2 regions of the Lysinibacillus sp. TE18511 genome follow, and region 2 is predicted to be linked to the other one. Evidence: riboswitches for the same ligand, from Rfam matches in the RefSeq annotation. Region 2 holds a riboswitch; the other holds the start of a gene.

Region 1 (8,037 bases), on a different contig from region 2:
TACCCCCTGCTTGTAGGGTTTTTTCGCACTTTTAAGGCGCCGTTCTTTCGGCGCCTTTTTTGTTTTAACTTCTTTCATCAGGTGTCCAAACACCTGCTGAAATAGAGGAACTCAGTCTAAGAACGCCACGTCCTGTGGCAACGACTGAGTGACCAACATCATGTTGGCCCAAAGCCTCCGGCGGATGTCACGAAATCGGAAAGGAGTTCACAAAGGATGTTAGCCTAAAATCATCGCATCCATGCGATAACGGCTAACTGACCTGCATCGGTAAAAACGCCGCGTCCTGTGGCATTACCGAAATGACCGACATCGTGTCGGCCCTCGTGCAGGCCTAAGCACAAAGCCGATTCCGGACGAAACTATGCCGAGGCATAATTGATAGGAGTGAAAAGAGATGTGTAACCTTATATGTCCATTCATCTGTTAAGCGTCTTTAGCTTTGCAAAAGAGATGGCCAAAATTTATAAGGAGATTAAGTAAATGATACTTCAATTAAATGGAATTAGTAAAAGCTATTTGGGAGATCCAATTCTCTCAAATATAACGATGAAAATTGAGCGGGGAGACAAAATTGGCTTAATTGGTGTTAATGGGGCAGGTAAATCAACATTATTAAAGATCATTGCGGGAGACCTTCCGTATGATCATGGCGAGCTTTACATCAGGAAAGGTATTAAAATTGGTTATTTGCGCCAAGACAGTGGATTGAATCTAGATAATACAATTTGGGCTGAAATGTTAGAAGTGTTATCTGACCTTCTTAAGGTTGAAAAAGAACTTCGAGAGCTTGAAAAGAAGATGAGCGAACCGTTGTTCATAGACAATCCTAAAAAATTTGAAAAAATTATGGATCGATATGCAATAAAATCAGAATGGTTTATGCAGCATGGTGGCTATGAAATAGAAGCTAAAATAAACAGCATTCTTAATGGCATGGGCTTTGAAAGTACGTCTAAAAATACCCCAATTCATCAGCTAAGTGGAGGACAAAAAACTCGACTTGCACTGGCGAAAATTTTACTAGAACAGCCAGATTTATTATTGCTAGATGAACCGACGAATCATTTGGATTTGACAACTTTAAATTGGCTTGAAACGTATTTAAGCTCATACCAAGGTTCCATTCTTGTCATTTCGCATGATCGATATTTTTTAGATGCACTTGTTAATGTAATCTATGAGATTGAGCGAACAGAAGTTAGAAAATATGTCGGCAATTACTCTAAGTATGTAGAAAATAAAGAAAAAAATCGGAAATTGCTTGGAAAAAAATACGCCTTGCAACAGCAAGAAATATCAAAAATGGAAGACTATATACAACGCAATATTGCTATGGCTACTTCTTCTAGAAGTGCAAAAAACAAAAGAAAACAGCTTGAGAGAATAGAACGAATTGAGATGCCTCTAAAGGATTTAAAACATACACAGATGGCATTTTCAATGGAAAAAAACTCGCATAAGGAAGTGTTAAAGGTAAGAGACTTATCCATCTCTTTTGCCACAGAATGCGAGCAGCAACCGCTATTAAAAAATATTAGTTTTCAGCTACATCGTGGTGAAAAGGTTGCATTAATTGGTCCGAATGGTGTCGGAAAATCAACATTATTAAAGACACTGTTAAAGGAAATTAGACCAAATAGTGGTGTTATTACTTGGGGGAACGGTGTAACGATAGGTTATTACGATCAAGAGCAGTCGGACTTACATCCAAATAACACTATTTTACAGGAGGTCTGGAATATATTCCCGCACGTTGAAGAAGCGAGAGTTCGTACTGTTTTAGGGAATTTCTTATTTACTGGTGAAGATGTGTTTAAAAAGATATCTGCCCTCAGCGGAGGTGAGAGAGCACGAGTAGCTTTATCGAAACTCGTATTGCAAAAAGCTAATGTGCTTATTATGGATGAACCAACTAATCATCTTGATTTATATAGTAAAGAAGTATTGGAACAGGCTCTTTTGAATTTTGAGGGAACACTTTTCTTTATTTCGCATGATCGATATTTTCTCAATAAGCTAGCGTACAAAATGGTGGAGCTTTCCCCAACTGGTACGAGTATCTTTGACGGTAATTACAATGATTATATGAAAATGAAATTAAACTAAGGGCCATAAGCATGGAAAAGCAAAGATGGCCACCAATTGAGAAAATATTTGTGAATACGTAATAAATATAAAAGCGAAAAGAGGAAGAGAATATGACAAATAATCAAATTGCAGTTATTACAGGTTCAGGTAGTGGAATTGGTAGAGCAACTAGTATTAAATTTGCTGAGAATGGCTATAAAGTCGTGTTAGTTGATTTTAACGAGAAAACTGGAGAAGAGACTCTTAAACTAATTCAACAAAATGGCGGTGAAGGGATATTCGTTAAAGCGGATGTTTCCAAAGTAGAGGATGTTCAGAATTATGTAAAGCAAGCTATAAACACATATGGCCGTATCGATGTATTCTTCAATAACGCTGGCATCATTCAAAAGTTTGCACCATTTACAATGGTTGAATTGGAAGAATACGATCGTCTTATGGATATCAATGTAAAAGGTATTTTTCTAGGTATGAAATATGTCATTCCAGTAATGGAGAAGCAGGGGAAAGGGTCAATTATAAATACTGCTTCATCTGCAGGTATTCGTCCAGAACACAGTATTGCTGTATACTCCGCGAGTAAACATGCAGTAATCGGTTTAACGAAAGGTGTAGCGATCGAGTATGCAAATAAAGGTATTCGTGTTAATGCTGTGTGTCCAGGTGGTATTGTTACACCATTATTCCATAGTGTTGGTGAAACACTTGAAAAAACAGGATACGTACCAGAAGAAATGTCACGTGTACGTATGGGACGCCATGGTGAACCAGAAGAAGTAGCAGAAGCGGTCCTATTTTTAGCTTCAGATAAAGCAAGCTTTATGGCTGGTGCTGTTGTCTCTGTAGACGGTAGTTTAACTGTATAATCTTTTTGAACAGCCACGCCGTTGGTCTTTATTAATGACCAAAGGTGGTGGCTGTTTTTATTTTCATTTAAGTAGTGACATTGAAAACGCAACGACAGTGCAACTTGTGAAAAGAAATGAATTAGAGAAAAGATTTTTATTAAGAATTATCTGGATAATATAATAAAATAGTGTTATCGTAAGAAATAGCTAAATAAAAAAATCCTTCGGGGTAGGGTGAAATTCCCAATCGGCGGTGATGAAGTAATTCAAAGTCCGTGAGCGCAAGCTGATTTGGTGCAAATCCAAAACCGACAGTTATAGTCTGGATGGGAGAAGGGTAAAAGTATGAGCTTTTTAAATTCGGTTGAATTTACAAGGTTTATTTGAGTATGCTTTTGTTAACTACTTCCCATCATTTAAGTTGGGAAGTTTTTTTATTTTCATTCAGTAGGTGTTTGGACACCCACTAAAATGAAGATAAAGCCTCCGGACACAATTACGCCAAGGCGAAATTGATTTATTATTTAGCTAACGAATTGAATAGTAGTATGTTCTTCGGGGTAGGGTGAAATTCCCAATCGGCGGTGATGAAGTAATTCAAAGTCCGTGAGCGCAAGCTGATTTGGTGCAAATCCAAAACCGACAGTGACAGTCTGGATGGGAGAAGAACAATGAGATGATAGCCTATGGAAAAAAATTGTATCCATTAGGTTTGTTTGTTGACGTCTTATTTATATGAACTCCCAAACCCCTTTGATGAAAGGGGTTTTTTGTTTGAATGAAATTTTTTTAATGCTGGGAGGAGGGACAACCGCAAAAAATCGGAACTCTCAAAGCATAGGAAGTAGGTGGAAAATTGTTTACAGGGATTGTTGAAGATATTGGTACAGTAAAAACTTTGCAAAGCAATCGACAAAGTATGAAAATCACCGTTATTTCATCGAAAATGGTGGAGGATGTAAAGCTCGGGGACAGTATAGCGGTCAATGGTGTTTGTTTAACGGTGATACATTTTAATGAACAGGAGCTGACGATGGATGTGATGCCTGAATCGGTGAAAGCAACAAATTTACAGCAGCTTGCTGTAGGAGATCCGGTAAATTTAGAGCGCGCCATGTCTGCTAATGGACGTTTCGGTGGACATTTTGTATCAGGACATGTAGACGGAGTAGGAAAAATATTGCGTAAGCGAGCATTAGCAAATGCAGTCTATATTGATTTTGAGTTGTCAGAGGAGTTAACGGGCTATTGTATTCCAAAGGGTTCCATCACCATTGACGGTACGAGCTTAACACTTTTTCAAGTCGAGAAGAATAGTGTCACAGTAGCACTGATACCGCACACTTACAAGGAAACAATTTTAGGTATGAAGAAAATTGGAGATCTCGTCAATATAGAAACCGATTTAGTTGGGAAATATATTTTGCATCAACTGAAGCGTGGACAGGAAATGCCGACCATTACGAGAGACTTCTTAGCACAAAACGGGTTTTAACTAACACTGAACAGGAGGTGGCGATATTGCTACATTCAATTGAAGAAGCAATAGAGGATTTAAAACAAGGTAAGATGATTGTTGTTGTAGATGATGAGGACCGAGAAAATGAAGGAGACTTACTGGCGCTCGCGGAGTTTATGACACCTGAAACGATTAACTTTATGGCGACCTATGGAAGAGGTCTTATTTGTACACCGATTTCACAGCAACTTGCACTGAAATTAGGCTTGCACCCAATGGTCCGTCATAATACAGATAATCATCAAACGGCATTTACAGTTAGCATAGATCATGTGAATACAACGACAGGAATCAGCGCATTTGAACGAGCGATGACTATAGAAAAAATGATAGAACCACAAGCAAAGGCTGAGGATTTTCGTAGACCTGGCCATATATTTCCATTAATAGCGAAGGATAATGGTGTCTTAGAGCGTAGAGGTCATACCGAAGCAACAATTGATTTAGCCAAACTTTGTAATAGTATCCCTGTGGGCATTATTTGTGAAATTATGGGCGACGATGGTAGAATGCTACGCTTTAATGACCTTATCAAGTATGCAGCTCAACATCATTTAAAAATGATTTCAGTAGAAGCATTGGCAACCTATCGACGTCAACAAATAATTGAAGAAAACAAACTGACGATATAAAAGAGGAGAGAAGAAAAATGGGTAGAACATTTGAAGCACAATTAATTGGTACGGATTTAAAAATAGCAGTAGTAGTAGGACGTTTCAATGAATTTATTACAAGCAAATTATTGGACGGGGCGTTAGATGGTTTAAAGCGTCATGGTGTGGATGAAAACTCGATCGATGTAGCATGGGTTCCTGGTGCATTTGAAGTTCCTTTCATCGCAAAACAGTTGGCTGAAACAAATACCTATGACGCAATTATTGGATTAGGTACGGTGATTCGTGGTTCAACAACACACTATGACTATGTATGTAATGAATCGGCAAAAGGTATTGCAAGTGTGTCATTATCTACAAATGTACCTGTTATTTTTGGCATTGTTACAACTGAAAATATCGAGCAAGCAATTGAACGTGCGGGCACTAAATCAGGCAATAAAGGCTATGATGCGGCAATGTCTGCTATCGAAATGGCAAACTTAAGGAAGATGATTGGATAAAGCATTTTGTTCAACATCCTGTATTCTTGAATATTTTTAAATAGTAAGGGAAAAATATGCATAAGTGTATTGATTAATGTACTAATTTGGAGCTGGCTCAGTAGGAGATGAGGAATATTTCGTCAATGAAACAAGAGTTAAACTTGAAATCTTTGAAGGCACTATTTCAACGCTCTGCTGATGTGGTATTCCAAGAATATGTCTTTCAGCAACATAAGGTACATGTGATAAAATGTGAAGGAATCATTAATGAGCGGTTACTACACACCGTTATTGTGCAACGAGTTCAATCACTATTTACTGCATCGCAGGATGAAATGTTAGAAGAACATATACAAAATAATTTACACATTCCTCAACTTCAGAAAATTTCAAGTAAAGATGATGCCATTACAAAAGTCTATAGAGGACATGTATTACTGTATTTTGAAGATATGAATTTGTTGTATTCAAGTAATATTGCTAAAAAACCTAATCGGGACATTAAAGAAACAACCCTGGAATTAGTTGTCAAAGGCCCGAGAGATGATTTTATTGAGGATGTTTTTATTAATATTGCTTTATTACGAAAACGATTACCTACTAATTCATTAAGTGTTGAAACTTATGAACTTGGTAAACGTTCCAAAACAACGGTAGCTGTGCTTTATTTAGAAGATGTCGTAAATCAAAAGATGCTCGAGCAAATAAAATTACAGCTGCAGCGAGTGGATACGGATGTTGTATTTAGTGGAGATTTATTGATGGAAAGAATGGAGCAGAGTGCAAAAATTCTACCTAGACATGATTATACTGGACGTCCTGATTTTGCCTTACAAGCTTTAAGTAGTGGGCGTATTCTCATCATTGTTGATGGTGTATCATATGTCATTATTACTCCTGCTAATTCAATGTTACTATTTAAATCAGCTGAGGATAATGAATATCCGGTTATTGTAAGTTCTATGGAGCGTTCATTACGAAGATTAGCTATCTTTTTAAGTGTACTTTTACCAGGTTTTTGGCTAGCGCTAACGACTCATCATCAAGAGCAATTGCCATTGATTCTTTTAGCGACGGTTGTTGAATCAAGAACGGGGCTCCCATTTCCAACGATTCTTGAAATATTAATGATGCTTTTTATGTTTGAATTATTTCGAGAAGCAAATATACATCTACCCAATGTGATCAGTGGTTCAATAAGTGTTGTTGGGGGATTAGTTATTGGAGATGCAGCAATTAAAGCAGGTGTTACGAGTCCTTCCATGATTGTAGTTATTGCGACTTCAAGTATTGCAGCTTTTACACTCATCAATCAATCTATTGTATCCGCAATGAGTATTTTCAGGATAATTATTATTGTAGCATCTGCTTTTTTGGGGTTATTTGGATTCTTTATTTCGATGTTCTTCATACTTCTTTATATGGCAAATTTACGAGTATTAGGTGTTCCATATTTAAGTATAGGAGCAGATTTAGATTGGCAGGATATTAAAAAGTCTTTATTTCGTTTATCTATAGACGGATACGGTAAGCGGCCAACATTTTTAAAAGTACAGGATAAGTCAAGAACATCTAGCAAAGAAAAATAAATACTTACTTATACAAAGATCAGGTATTATATGCCTGGTCTTTTCAGTTTGGGATAGCCCAATAGGTAAGTGGGTGATGAATGTCAGTTGGTGGTAGCCAAAATCTTCTTGTAATGTTAAACTAGGAACAAATATTCTCTTTCGGGAGCCGAAGAATCCTTGGTTGTGAAAAAAGAGTAAAATAGTATTTATCTAAGTGAATGGGAACGATGCTAATAAGCCGAAAGTACAAATCCGCTTGTTTCACTCAATTAGCACGATGAAAGAAAGTGATTGAAGTGGATAACAATGTGCGTCCAAATCTTTCTAAAACATCTTGCGAAATTTTTCAATGGGTACGAACCACTAAGAAAATGGCTAAAAAAAACGAATCGAAACAACTATAAAAAATAAAGTTTACTATAGTATAATAGTATTGTTGGTTTGAATTGTTGCAATAGTAAAAAGTATGACAACATGTCATTTTCAGCTATCAATTTTTGTGTTTAATGCGAAAGTCAGCTCAAACTAAATGAATGCATCATTATATTTCTATAGATGAGGAAGTACCAGTTTGTATGAAAAACCGAAAAATAAAATTAATTTTAATATTATCAACGATCTTATTATTATTGTTTACTAGTTTAAATATCTATACATCTTATTTAAAAATGAAGAAGACAGTTGAAGAGTCGATAGCAAACCAAAGTTTGGAAGCGGCGATTTCTATTGCCTCTTCAATGGATGTCGAGGCGTACAAACAATTTTTAAATAACCCGCAAAAAAACGATTATTATTGGGAAATACGAGACTACTTAAATGATGCAAGAGAAAAAATTGGAGCATTATTTGTTTATACATTGGAGGTTGAAAATCCAAAGGTTTCTACAGCAATGATTATGGGGTTACCTC
Region 2 (8,037 bases):
CTGAATTATTAAAAGAAATTTTACCTGAAAGTACGAATGCGCTTATTGCAATTAACCATGAAGCAGTATCGTTTGCTTTGCAGGAAGGTGTAAATAAAAAAGAAATACAAGATACGATACTAGCTAATAAATCTTTCCACGAAATTTTTCAATCCGATGAACCAATCATTAAAGAAATGATGATGCCGTCTTCTACAGACAAGGAAACAATGGAATCATATGTCGTGCTTGGTTTCCCATTAAATGTAGAAAATGCAGTGCACGGAGCGGTCTTTATTTATCAAAGTCCAGATGTACTACATAAAACATCGAATGAAACGACGAAAATTGTCATTTTATCTGCTGTCATTGCCTTTGTCCTTACGACATTCTTTGCCTTTTTCCTATCATCACGAATTACATCACCACTGCGTAAAATGCGTGAATTGGCGTTTGAAATTGCTAAAGGAAATTTTGAAGCGAAAATGCCGACAACACAAAATGATGAAATCGGCCAGCTTGCTGTTGCTTTTAATCAAATGGGACGACAATTGAAACACAATCTAGAAGTTATCAATCAAGAAAATGAACAGCTATCAAATATTTTGACATCGATGACTGATGCGGTTATTACGTTTAATCGTGATCGTACAATATTATTAAGCAACCCACCGGCAGAGCGTTTAATGCAAAAATGGTTTGTCAATAAAGGCTCGCAAAGTGCTAAACCAATTCCACCAGAGCTTTATCATATGCTTGACCATGTCCTGATGTTTGAGGATAAGCTTGAAGAAGAAATCGAGATGGATGGAAGTTACTATACGTTTACGATTAGCCCCCTTTATAGTGGTGAATCGATACGTGGAGCCGTTGCAGTTATTCGTGATATGACAGAGCAACATCGTTTAGAAAAACTACGTTCAGACTTTATTGCCAATGTGTCTCATGAGTTACGGACGCCAATTTCGATGCTTCAAGGCTATTCGGAGGCCTTAATGGATGATGATTTTATTCAAGATCAAGAAGAACGAAATGAGATTACTAAAATAATTTATGATGAATCAAAACGTATGGGACGCCTCGTAACAGATTTATTAGATCTTGCACGTATGGAATCCGGCCATATGACTCTTTACAAGGATGAGCTCCCAATTAATTCAACATTTGAACGTATTACTCAAAAATTTGCACAGGTTGCAAAAGAGAAGCATGTACGTCTAGTATTTGACAGTGAATTTAATGACGAAGCTACGATTAGTATAGATGAGGATCGGATTGAACAAGTGTTAACGAATTTAATTGATAATGCTCTCCGTCATACTACTGAAGGGTCAGTAACGGTAAAGGTTGAGAAAGAGCCGACTTTTTCCAAAATTTCTGTTCAGGATACAGGGCATGGCATTCCACAAGAGGACTTACCATATGTTTTTGAACGTTTCTATAAAGCAGATAAGGCACGTACACGTTCCAAAGGTGGAACTGGCCTAGGTTTAGCTATTGCTAGAAATATTGTCAAGGCTCATTCAGGCAATATTATGGTAGATAGTGTGCTGAAAGAGGGTACTACCTTCACGTTTTATTTACCATTCGATTAATACATCACTACTAAGTTCTTTCAGCGGATGCAATTATGCCGATGTATAATTGATAAAATGGTATTAATTGGATGTAACTTCTGTGAACATTTAGACGACAAATATAATTGAACGGGGGTGGAGTGCTTTGAATGACTCCGTGTTCCATCGGCTATACGATGAATACCATCAAGACGTGTTCCAGTTTCTTATTTATTTAGTAAAAAACCGTACACTTGCTGAGGATTTAGCGCACGAGGTTTATGTTCGTGTATTACGTTCATATGATCAGTTTGCAGGAAATAGCAGCGAGAAGACATGGCTTTTTGCTATTGCTAAAAATGTCGCGATTGATCATTTTAGAAAGCAGGCTGTGCGTCAAAAACATTCACTCGATTTTTTTGATTGGGAAACGGAACAGCTACATTCAACCACACCATCACCGGAAGATATGCTACAAGCTAGTGATGAATTTATGCAGGTACAATCCGCACTTGAAAACTGTACAGGTGACCAAAAAATGGTCATTATTATGCGCTACTTTCAAGATTTATCGATTGCGGAAACAGCGCAAATACTAGATTGGACAGAAGCGAAAGTAAAAACCACTCAGCATCGTGCCATAAAATTTTTAAGGCAACAGCTACAACAGGTTAGAGAACAGGAGGCGAAACGGCAATGACGCATAATCAATTTGATGATGACCAATTTGAACATGTATTAAATAATGCCCCTAAGCTTTCTGACCGCCGTTCGAAAGAAGAAGTATTAAATAGATTATTGGCAGATGCACGCTTACAGGATAATATCCATCTTCAAAAAGCCGTACAACAACCAATGGATGACGAAATAATATCCAAAGAGCAACAACAAAATAGTCATACGCAACAAGTAAGTACCGAAACCGCTACAACAAAGAAGAACGTACGTAAATGGCCTATTTTTCTGAGTGGTGCAGCTGTTTTCGCCCTAACAGTACTTGTGGGGTCTATGTACATGAATAATAAAGAGGTAAATATGGATCAAGCTAACGCTCCTGATACTTCTCAATATTCTACAATACAAGATAATCGGGCTGCAAAAAGCTTTGAAAACGATGACGATATTATAGAATCTGATATTGTATCAAAATATTCACGTATGATGTCACTAAGGTCATCTGTTTATGAGGAAGATTTAACAAACGCAGTAGTGTTTCGCATTGGTTTGGCAAACCGTGATAAGGAAAGTGTGCCAATGACATACGTTATCCCGAACGAACGAGTTGCCACTGATTTTGGGAAAAAGAAGCCTACAACATTGCAAATGTATGAAAAGTATGCACCGCAAATTGATGAGGAAGAAAAGGGCTTTACTAATTACCACCCGTATAAAGGTGAATTGAAGGAGAAGGACGATAAACTTGTTCATGTATTGCCGCAAGAAAATGACTATGATGTTGCTTCTGCGGATAATAGCGAATACGTTGGAACAGTACAGGATACATTCTCAGACTCAGAGTATAAAGAGATTGAGATTGAAAATCCAGATGGTACAGCTGATGAGTCTCAGGAAGACGGGGAGCAAAATAAGTCTATCGCATTAACAAGACAAAATCATTATAATTATTATTTATATAAAGATGAAAATGGGGCTGAGTATTTATCACCTGATTCTAGCAAGACTTATTCTACTGTAACAGAAGCTCTTGTCGATATGGGAAATAAAAAAGATGATGGATACGTTCCGGTCGTTCCTGGACATGTGACATACACTGTGCAAGAGGTAGCTGAAGGTGTTGTCGTTACATTTAATGAGCCACTTGATTTAACAACAATGGATGCCGTTCGTGCAACTCAATTAATTGAAGCGATGATGCTCACTGCTGCAAGCTTTGATTTACAAGTACGTTTAGATAATGTGGTACAGGAGAGCTGGGAGGGATTTGATTTGAAAAATTTCTTACCAAAGCCTGTGGGAGCCAATAAACAATATATGCCATAAATAGCATAACGTTAAACTTCAAAATAGAAGAACAAAAAACGTATAAGTAAATTTTGGGAGCATTCTCGCCACTATATGTGCGTGAATGCTCTTGTCCATTTATGAGCTACTTATTTAAAGCTAGGGATGATACTTGTTAAAAAGTAGACCATTCTAACATGATGACTCCTTGGAGCAAATCATAGCGTCACAGATGAGACCTAGAGCAAGCCGATAGAGGAATGGAAAGCAACCCTGAGTTATGGTGATGAGCCAGTTTATGAGGCAAAACATACAAGTTTAATCGGGATCTTTTAACTTCTTTCAGCAAATGTTTTTTGTAGCGAAAGCAAAGCGTCAGCTATAAAAGTCTCTCACCTCTATAGGTGGTGAGATGAATGCGGTTTTAAGTAACTTTTCAGCGGGTGTCCAATATCCGATGGAGGCATAATTGTTGAAAAGCTATTTACTTTTCCTTAATAATTCATTATAGTAAAGTTATAAAACAAAAAATATTGATTCATCTTCGGGGCAGGGTGAAAATCCCGACCGGCGGTAATAGAGTTGTAAATCGCTAATGTTACTTTTAATACATTGGCTCGAATGATTTACTAAAGACTCTTCAGCCCGCGACCTGTGCAAAGTTTTTTGCATGGCTGACTTGGTGTAATTCCAAGGCCGACAGTTAAAGTCTGGATGGGAGAAGATGGAGGTACGATCGTCATTCATTGTTATGAATTTAGCTATGTGCGAGCGTTTTTTTCGATGTGTCTTCACACAGTGCTTGCTCAAAAATAGCTAATCAATGGCGTTTATTAATCATGCCTATTCTCCCTTATGCTCTTTTGCATAAGGGTTTTTTCATAATAATAATGGATAAGGTCGTGGCCTTTCTTCTTGCGAGATTGAATCAGCAAAGAGGAGAGAGTTTTCAATGAAGAAAAATTTGAAACTTCAATCGTTTATTACGATTGGTATGCTGAGCAGTATTTCGTTTTTGTTAATGCTTTTTAATTTCCCAATTCCGCCATTCCCGGCATTTTTGGAAGTGGATTTCAGTGATATGCCAGCATTACTAGCTGCAATCACAATGGGACCGATAGCCGGTATTTTAGTAGAATTATTTAAAAATGTGTTGGACTGGATTTTCTCAGGCACGCCAACGGGAGTACCGGTAGGACATATGGCGAACTTTACAACAGGCATTTTATTTATATTACCAGTGAGCTTTATTTTTAATCGCTTCAAAACGGTTAAAGGTCTTGTTGGAGGTTTAGCTGCTGGAACAATTATTATGGCAGTAGGAATGAGCCTTCTGAACTATGCAGTATTTTTACCTATGTACACTTACTTTTTAGGTATGGAGCCTGTTGTAGGTGATTCACTATATAAAATGATCGTAGCTGGAATCTTGCCATTTAATATTGTGAAAGGTATTTTAATAACGGTCATCATGGCGTTACTATTCACAACAATGCGTAAATGGATTATTAATCAGCGTTCCATGTATTTAACAAAATAATTAGTTGGAACCTCGAGTTGTAAATTGCTCGAGGTTTTTTATATGAGAATGTAAGAGAAGAATTGAAGTGACGGGTAGAAATTTATCATCTAGTCGATTTTAGTATTTTAGTGTAAAATAAGGAAGAGTTTAGAATGTTAGAGGAGTTTGAAGAGATGAGTGAACAAAAGAGTCAATGGTCTAGTAAACTAGGCTTTATTTTGGCGTCGGCAGGAGCTGCAATTGGACTGGGGGCAATTTGGAAGCTTCCGTATGTTACTGGACAAAGTGGTGGGGGAGCGTTTTTCCTTATTTTTGTTTTCTTTACTTTGTTAATTGGTTTACCGATGTTATTATCAGAATACGTTTTAGGACGTGGTACACAGTCGGAAGCTGTGACTGCATATAAAAAAATTGCACCGACAAAAACAGGCTGGGCATGGGTTGGCCGAATGGGCGTGCTGGGCTGTTTTTTGTTGTTAACTTTTTATAGCGTTGTAGGAGGCTGGATCTTTATATATAGTGGGCTTGGTGTAGCTGGAGCTGTTATTGATCCTGTAAATGATCCTAGTGAATTATTTGGAAAGATTGTAGGAACGCCTTGGATTACATTGCTAGGTTTAGGGTTGTTTACGCTGATAAATGTACTAGTCATTTCACTTGGGGTGCAAAATGGTATAGAGAAGGCTAATAAGTGGATGATGCCTTTATTATTTATCATGTTTATAGTGCTTGTTGTGCGAGCGGTAACATTAGATGGGGCAATGGAAGGTGTTAAATTCTTCTTGTGGCCGGATTTTTCCAATATTACTGGTAAGGCTGTATTAGAAGCGTTAGGGCAGTCCTTCTTTGGTTTAGCAGTAGGGTTTTCTTGTCTTGTGACGTACAGTTCATATTTAAAAAAGGATGTGAGTTTGCCTAACTCGGCGGGCTCCGTTGTACTCTTAACTGTGCTTGTATCGTTTTTAGCAGGATTAGCGATTTTCCCTGTTGTGTTTGCTTTTGATTTAGAGCCTGCAGCTGGACCAGGCTTGCTATTTATGGTTCTGCCAACAGCGTTTAGTCAAATGCCATTTGGTGAAATATTCTTAGCGATGTTTTTATTATTATTTTTATTCGCAACGCTAACATCTTCCTTCAGTTTATATGAAATTATCGTAGCGGCATTTATTGAAAAGGGTCGTATGTCTCGTTCTAAATTGGCGATGTTGTTAGGTGTAGTCGTCTTTATTGCCGCAATCCCAGCAGCGCTTTCATCAAGTACATTAGCAGATGTATCGATCTTTGGGAAAACAATTTTTGATGCAACAGACTTTTTAGTATCAAATTTAATGCTTCCATTAGGCAATTTGTTGATCGCTATCTTTATTGCCTATGTAGTTGATAAAGAATTTGTGAAGAAGGAATTGTTGATAGGTAGTCAAATGGGACAAGGGTTCTATTCAATATATCGTCTATTGATGTTAATAGTAGTACCTGTTGTGATTATTGTTGTGTTAGTAAATATGCTTTTACAATATTAAAGAGAGTAGGTTGTATTTCATTTAACTGGAATACAACCTACTTTTTTAATTGAGACCGTGTGTCCTTGCATCCTATCTATCTCAAAATAAGATTAATATATTCGAAAAAATGGATGTAAGGAAACATGACATGTCTATTGCGTTTTTTGTCCTTTTAATGTATTTTTAAAACAGTTACAAAGAAATGATGTTAACAAAAATTACATTGGAGTGGTGAGAAATGAAACATTATACAAAAGAAGATATTGTACGTCGAGTGAAGGAAGAAAATGTGAAATTTATTCGCCTACAATTTACGGATATATTAGGAACGATTAAAAATGTTGAAATACCAGTTAGCCAATTAGAAAAAGCATTGGACAATAAAGTGATGTTTGATGGTTCATCTATTGAAGGTTTTGTGCGAATTGAAGAATCAGATATGTACTTACGTCCCGACTTTAGTACCTTCGTGATTTTTCCTTGGACTGCTGAAAAGGGGAAAGTGGCACGCTTTATTTGTGATATTGCTAGACCAGATGGTACACCGTTTGAGGGGGATCCACGCTCAAATCTTAAACGAATTTTAAAGGAGATGGAGGAGCTAGGTTTTACTTCATTTAATTTAGGACCTGAGCCAGAGTTTTTCTTATTTAAGTTAGATGAAAAAGGACACCCAACACTTGAGCTAAACGATAGTGGAGGATACTTCGATTTAGCTCCGACAGACCTAGGTGAGAACTGTCGACGTGATATCGTATTAGAGCTAGAAGAAATGGGTTTTGAAATCGAAGCCTCTCATCATGAGGTTGCCCCTGGTCAGCATGAAATCGACTTTAAGTATGCAAATGCTATCGAAGCTTGTGATAATATTCAAACGTTTAAACTTGTTGTAAAAACAATCGCTGCACAGCATGGACTGCATGCAACCTTTATGCCAAAGCCATTATTTGGCGTCAATGGTTCCGGAATGCATTTCAACTTATCCTTATTTGAAGGGGATAAAAATGCGTTTTATGATGAAAATGCAGAATTACAATTGAGCCAAACAGCCCGTAGTTTTATGGCAGGAATTATAGAACATGTACATGGTTTTACAGCAATTACAAACCCACTCGTTAATTCCTATAAACGCTTAGTGCCTGGCTATGAAGCCCCTTGCTATGTAGCATGGTCTGCTCAAAACCGTTCGCCGCTTATACGAATTCCTGCTGCACGAGGGCTTTCAACACGTGTCGAGCTTCGTTCTGTCGATCCAGCAGCAAACCCATATTTAGCGATGGCCGTTATTTTAGCATCTGGGCTCGATGGAATTCGCAAAGATCTAACCCCTCCAGACGCTGTAGATCGAAATATTTATAAAATGACACGAGATGAGCGAGAATTAAATGGCATTGACAGTCTCCCGGCATCATTGGAATATGCACTCATCGAACTAGATATGGATCCTATCGTACGTGAAGCACTTGGAGATCATATCTTTGAGAAGTTTACAGCTGCTAAAGAAATAGAATGGAAT

Evidence for each region. Region 2 has a riboswitch for FMN ahead of ACVWXS_RS11780 (ECF transporter S component). Riboswitches for the same ligand answer to the same signal wherever they lie in the genome.
Region 1: another riboswitch for FMN. It lies ahead of ribE (riboflavin synthase); the one in region 2 lies ahead of ACVWXS_RS11780 (ECF transporter S component).

What each region holds. Positions count from the first base shown of each region.
Region 1 is NZ_JBSSFD010000008.1:96,395-104,431, forward strand. It holds gene ACVWXS_RS08460 (hypothetical protein) at 1-78, opposite strand, end outside; gene abc-f (ribosomal protection-like ABC-F family protein) at 484-2,109, shown strand; gene ACVWXS_RS08470 (SDR family NAD(P)-dependent oxidoreductase) at 2,202-2,957, shown strand; FMN riboswitch at 3,156-3,281, shown strand; FMN riboswitch at 3,487-3,612, shown strand; gene ribE (riboflavin synthase) at 3,796-4,434, shown strand; partial or broken gene ribB (3,4-dihydroxy-2-butanone-4-phosphate synthase) at 4,461-5,054, shown strand; gene ribH (6,7-dimethyl-8-ribityllumazine synthase) at 5,108-5,575, shown strand; gene ACVWXS_RS08490 (spore germination protein) at 5,701-7,146, shown strand; gene ACVWXS_RS08495 (sensor histidine kinase) at 7,704-8,037, shown strand, end outside.
Region 2 is NZ_JBSSFD010000013.1:16,385-24,421, forward strand. It holds gene ACVWXS_RS11765 (ATP-binding protein) at 1-1,574, shown strand, start outside; gene sigX (RNA polymerase sigma factor SigX) at 1,702-2,235, shown strand; gene ACVWXS_RS11775 (RNA polymerase subunit sigma) at 2,232-3,536, shown strand; FMN riboswitch at 4,034-4,227, shown strand; gene ACVWXS_RS11780 (ECF transporter S component) at 4,450-5,037, shown strand; gene ACVWXS_RS11785 (sodium-dependent transporter) at 5,193-6,539, shown strand; gene glnA (type I glutamate--ammonia ligase) at 6,760-8,037, shown strand, end outside.